DNA from 2 places in the Blautia liquoris genome. Region 2 is predicted to be linked to the other one. Evidence: predicted binding sites of a transcription regulator. Region 2 holds the regulator's gene; the other holds the start of a gene.
What was found. The regulator HrcA, encoded in region 2, represses chaperone genes, less so after heat shock. The targets are predictions, from matches to a motif close to TGTTAGCACTCNNNNNNNNNGAGTGCTAACA.

Region 1: the regulator HrcA is predicted to act here: its motif matches at 1,327-1,357, upstream of INP51_RS14520 (Hsp20/alpha crystallin family protein).

What each region holds. Positions count from the first base shown of each region.
Region 1 is NZ_CP063304.1:3,197,651-3,200,840, reverse strand. It holds gene INP51_RS14530 (DUF4886 domain-containing protein) at 1-297, shown strand, start outside; gene INP51_RS14525 (TVP38/TMEM64 family protein) at 332-787, opposite strand; gene INP51_RS16235 (hypothetical protein) at 726-872, shown strand; gene INP51_RS14520 (Hsp20/alpha crystallin family protein) at 1,471-1,890, shown strand; gene INP51_RS14515 (Hsp20/alpha crystallin family protein) at 1,917-2,369, shown strand; gene INP51_RS14510 (HD domain-containing protein) at 2,495-3,064, opposite strand.
Region 2 is NZ_CP063304.1:459,718-462,907, forward strand. It holds gene uvrB (excinuclease ABC subunit UvrB) at 1-744, shown strand, start outside; gene hrcA (heat-inducible transcriptional repressor HrcA) at 929-1,993, shown strand; gene grpE (nucleotide exchange factor GrpE) at 2,044-2,709, shown strand; gene dnaK (molecular chaperone DnaK) at 2,932-3,190, shown strand, end outside.

The DNA.
Region 1 (3,190 bases), 780 kb from region 2:
TGTTATGATAAAGTTGCCGATGAGTATCGGACAGATCTGATTCCTGCCGGTGATTTGATTCAAAGTCTGAGAAGAAAGGAGCCCTTCCTCTATCTGGAAGGTGGAAAGAGCCTTTGCAGAGATGGGTTTCATATGCATCTTCTATATGGAAGATATGCCGTCGCAGCACTCTGGTTCGATCATCTTTTAGGCGGTAATATCATGGAGAATCCTTATCGGCCGCCAGTTCAGGATGGAAAACAAATGACGGAAGACGAATTTCATATAATAAAAAACAGTATAAAGGAAATTGATTGATTCGGGGGAAGGTCAAGCCTTTCATGTTTGGAAACTATGATTTTGTCTTCGTCACTGTTTGGTAAATGATAAATGCGGCCAGTGTGATGGCAAAGCTGATCACAAATGGAAGCAGAAATCTTGTAGACAGAGGACCCTCGATGGAAGTCCCGGCCAGTACATAGGGAATCATCTTAGGGCTTAAGCCAAGGATTGATGCAATTATATATTTGCTCCACGGCATTCCTGCTGCACCAAAGAACATGCTGGTTAATCCGATGGGAAGCGGAGTGATCCGAGCGATAAAGCAGGTCGTCGTAGTGTTGTTCTGATTAGACGAAAAGAACTTTTTTGCTTTCTCATTCTTCTGCAGCATCCGGGTGACTTCTTCTGCGCCGAGTTTCTTTCCAAGATAATAACTGATCGTTGTTTCACAGATCATTCCTGTTATGCTGATAAGAATGCCCCAGACAGGCGGAAATATTATGCCGATGGCAATGCAGACAAGCATGTTGGGAATTGCCATGATGATTGATCTGAGACAATATAGTCCAATCAATGCCAAGGCTGCGAAAAACGGAGACGATGGCGTATAGTGTATGATATCATCAACACTCAGATTGTGGACGACCGGAATAAGAATAAGGGTAATTATTATGATAAAACCTATGGTTAATTGTTTCCGATGTGAGTAAAGCCAGCGCATCAAAATCCTCCTTCTTGTCCGGGGTCATCTGACCCTGATAAATGTTTGTTCGGGTTCCAAGGTCCTGCTTTTTCATGCTCGCATGAAAAGCAGGACCTTTTGACCCCATATGATACACGGATTACTCCGCACTTTGTGCTCACGTAATCCTACAAACATTCGAAATACACCCTAATCGGGTTGCTTTCTCATGTTTGTTCGGGTCTCAAGGTCATGCTTTTTCATGCAAGCATGAAACGCAGGACCTTTTGACCCTGGTATCATAAATATTAGTATACTTGAATACTCAAAAATTATCAATTGGAAAAGGTAAACGAATAACTTCACAGAAAGTTCACAGAAATTATTAGCACTCACTCTTGACGAGTGCTAATAATTGTGTTATAACATATTTAGAACGAAGGAAGGGAAAGATAAAGATTGTAAGACGAGAAAGTAATAAGTAACATTTCAGACATCACAGATTTAATCAGAAGGGAGCGATAATTATGTTGATGCCGAGTATTTTTGGAACAAACATGTTTGATGATTTTATGGAACCTTTCGAAAACAGCCTTTGGACGAATGGTCTGATGAGCACAGATGTCAAAGAAAACGATAACAATTTTGAGATTGCTATGGATCTGCCGGGAGTTAAAAAAGAAGACATTAAGGCGCAATTGAATGATGGTTATCTTACCATTGAGGCTTCATCCAAATCGAAGAAAGACGAGAAAGATGAAAATGGTAACTATATTCGCAGGGAAAGATACACCGGAAAAGCAAGAAGAAGCTTTTATGTTGGAAATCAAATAACACAGGAAGACATCAAAGCAAAATTCGAAGACGGGACATTAACGCTTCTGGTTCCAAAAAAAGAAGAAAAAGCGCAAGTGGAACAGAAACAAAATATATTAATTGAAGATTAAACCCATTCTACAAGGAGGAAAAACTTATGATAGTACCAAGCATTTTTAACGATAGTTTATTCGATGACTTCTTTTTTGAACCGTGGTTTAACGACGGAAGTTTTAGCAAAGCGGAGAAGAAACTTTATGGACATCACGGAAAGAATCTGATGAAAACAGATATCAGGCAAACTGATCTGGGTTATGAGCTTGAGATGGACCTGCCGGGATTTAAAAAAGATGAAATTCAGATTTCGCTGGAGAATGGATCTTTGAAGGTCAGTGCTTCAAAGAATCTGGATGAAGAAAAGAAAGATGAAGGGAAGTATATCCGCCGTGAAAGATATGCAGGTGCCTGCGAGAGAACTTTCTATGTTGGTGACAATCTGAAACAGGAAGATATTAAAGCATCCTTTCATGATGGAATCTTAAAGGTCGAACTCCTGAAACCGGATGAAAAAAAGATTGAAGAGAATAAATATGTTGCCATTGAAGGATAATTGGCCCTTCTTTATATAGATATGATAAACGAGCGGAAGGCGTAAAGATGTGCTTTCCGCTCGTTTTATCAGATAGTGTCGGTTGAAACAAGAATCCCCCTGCTTTAGCTGTGGGGAGTGTCAAATTAAGATCTGCCACTAAACAGATGAGATAAGAGGTCTTTCATTTCTCGATAATAAGGGGAAGCGGCAGGGTGAGATTCCATAGGTTTTAATGCGTCAAACATCTTCATATAATACCAATTCTGCTGCTCCCTGCGGGCGTTGAACTTGTCCCAGAATTGTTCACCGATTTCTCTGTAGTCGGATATGCTGCTTCGAAGATTTGATACCTTGTCAGCTAATATTAGCATCATTTCCCGGTCACCTGCTCCAGACAGGGAGGCAATCGCCGCACTTTTTCTCTCTGTCCAGCCTCTGGATTTATCCTCTGTGTGAAAAGCAACCAACGAAGCTACATCACTGCCGAAACGGTCACATATTTCTTCCAGGGTTGCGGGGGTATCTTCGACGATATCATGAAGAACACCAGCGATTAACAGGTTATCATCCGCGTTCATATGGAACAAGATAAGCATTGTCTCCAAAGGATGAAGAATATAAGGATGACAGGATCCTTTTCGAACTTGTCCGGCGTGACATGCGGTTGCATATGTGATTGCTTCATTGATCAGATGGTTTTTTTCGGAAGACATATTCACTCCTCATAAAGTATAACTGCAGATTGTGCATATGACAGTATCTATCCCTAGTATAATTCATTTCTGATTGAAATGGAACAAAAAGATCCCCAAAGTTAGCCTATATCTGACTTTGGGGAT
Region 2 (3,190 bases):
ACCGGACTGCTGGATCCGAGAGTTGAAGTAAGGCCGGTACAAGGCCAGATTGATGATCTGATCAGTGAAGTTAATAAAGAGGTGAAAAAACATAACAAAGTATTAATTACGACGCTTACCAAACGAATGGCAGAGGATCTCACGGATTACATGAAGGAGAATGGCATCCGTGTACGCTATCTGCACTCAGACATTGATACGCTGGAGAGGACGAAGATCATCCGTGATATGCGTCTGAATGTATTCGATGTGCTGGTGGGAATCAACCTTTTACGAGAAGGACTTGATATCCCTGAAATTACTCTTGTTGCAATATTAGATGCAGATAAAGAAGGATTTCTGCGCTCAGAGACTTCCCTGATTCAAACCATAGGAAGAGCTGCCAGAAACTCGCAGGGTCATGTGATTATGTATGCAGATATGATGACCGACTCTATGAGACAGGCTATCGATGAAACAAAAAGGCGGCGCATGCTTCAGCAAAAGTATAATGAAGAACATGGAATTACACCTAAGACGATTGAAAAAGGTGTGCGTGATTTGATCAGTATCTCACAGGATGTGGCAAAAACGGAAGATCAGATGGAAAAAGATCCTGAATCTATGAGTAAGGATGAACTCGAGAAATTGATTAAAAAAGTAAAAAAGGAGATGAAGGCAGCAGCGGCGGAACTGAACTTCGAGGCCGCTGCCGGGCTTCGCGATCAGATGATTCAACTAAAGAAATATCTCGAGGAATTTTGACTTTTTTAAATAAAAACCAATAAAGGTGTTGACAAAATCAAAAGTCAGTACTATAGTAAGAACATAGATGTTAGCACTCCACAACATCGAGTGCTAACAAACCTGATAGGAGTGCAACAGCGAAACGACGTAATGTGCCAGGCATTCTGCAGGTATCAAAATCATAAGAAGGGAGCTTGGAACATTGGATTTGGATGAAAGGAAACAAAAGATTTTAAATGCGATTATCCAGACTTACCTGGACACAGGCGAACCGGTTGGATCCAGAACCATTTCCAAATATACAGACTTGAATCTGAGCTCTGCTACGATAAGGAATGAGATGTCGGATCTGGAGGAGATGGGTTACATTATGCAGCCCCATACTTCAGCCGGCCGAATTCCATCAGATAAAGGTTATCGACTATATGTCAATCAACTTATGAGGGAAAAGAACCAGGAAGTTGAAGATATCCAGCAGCTTGCGATCAAGAGAACTGACAGGCTGGAGAAGGTTCTTCAGCAGGTGGTGAGGGTTCTGGCAATGAATACAAACTATGCTACAATGATCACCGGACCTCAGATCCATAAAACCAGGCTGAAATTCATTCAGCTGTCCAAGGTCAGCGAAGAGCAGATATTAGCTGTGATTGTTGCCGAGGGAAATATGGTTAAGAATCGGATGATTCCACTGGAAGAGCCGATCAATGACGAGCAGATATTGAAATTGAATCTGATGCTGAATACACAATTAAACGGCCTGACTATGGACCAGATCAATCTCGGCATGATAACCAAATTGAAAGAAGAAGCCGGCATTCACAGCAGTGTGATTAATAATGTGCTGGATGCGGTGGCTGCTGCAATTGCTGTAGATGCTGATGATGTTCCTGTGTATACCAGTGGTACTACAAACTTTTTGAAATATCCGGAACTTGTTACAGACAGTGAGAAAGCCAGTCAGCTTCTGGGCACTTTCGAAGAAAAAGAAGTGCTGATAGATATGCTCAAAAATGTAGAAAACAGCAGTGGTGAAGATGACGAGAACAGCACAGGCATCCAGATTTATATAGGGAATGAGTCCCCGGTTCAGACGATGAAAGACTGCTCCGTTGTCACTACTACCTATGAATTAGGGGATGGAATGACGGGCACAATAGGAATTGTGGGTCCCAAACGTATGGATTACGAAAATGTGGTGGATAACCTGAAGACTTTGAAGAGTCAGCTGGATGGGATATTCAAAAAACAAAAAAAACCGGATACTTAAAAGGCGGTGGATAATAAGTGTCACAAGAAAATAAGAAAGTAGACGAGAAAATGGAGAATACCGAAAAAGACTTAACGGACATCCATAAACAAACGGATCAGATACAGACCGAATCGGATGTCCAGGAGACACCTAAGGAGACGGATCAGCCACAGGATGAGAAAACTGCGGACGATAAGAAGCAGGATCAGAAAAAAGAAACTGATGAGGAAAAGCAGGAGCTAAAAGAAGATTTAAAAGATGGTGCTAAAGAAAAAGATAAAAAGTTTTTTAAGAGAAAGAAAGACAAAAAAGACGAGAAAATTGAAGAATTGACAGATCAGCTTAAGCGCCAGATGGCTGAGTTCGATAATTTCAGAAAACGCACGGAGAAAGAAAAATCAGGAATGTATTCCATGGGTGCGAAGGATGTTGTGGAGAAAATTCTGCCAGTTGTAGACAACTTCGAAAGAGGACTTGCGACAGCATCGGATATGTCAGATCCTTTTGTCAACGGGATGAATAAAATTTATAAACAACTAACTCAAGTTATGGAAGATATGGGGGTGACTGCAATTGAAGCAGTCGGAAATAAATTTGACCCCAATCTGCACAACGCAGTGATGCATGTGGAAGATGAAGATGCAGATGAGAACGTTGTTGTAGAAGAGTTCCAAAAGGGCTATTTATATAAAGACTCTGTCGTACGCCACAGCATGGTAAAAGTGGCAAATTGATATGATACCAGGGTCAAAAGGTCCTGCGTTTCATGCTTGCATGAAAAAGCATGACCTTGGGACCCGAACAAACATGAGAAAGCAACCCGATTAGGGTGTATTTCGAATGTTTGTAGGATTACGTGAGCACAAAGTGCGGAGTAATCCGTGTATCATACATTGATATGATACCAGGGTCAAAATTCATATAGAATAATCAGGTAATCAGGAGGAATAAAAACTATGAGTAAAATAATTGGTATTGATTTAGGTACAACCAACAGCTGTGTCGCAGTGATGGAGGGTGGAAAACCAACGGTTATCACGAACACAGAAGGTGCCAGAACGACACCGTCGGTTGTAGCGTTTACAAAAACAGGAGAGAGACTTGTCGGAGAACCTGCAAAACGTCAGGCTGTTACCAATGCAGACAAGACAATTTCTTCCATCAAGAGACATATGGGAACGGATTATCGTGTTACGATTGAGGGAAAGAATTATT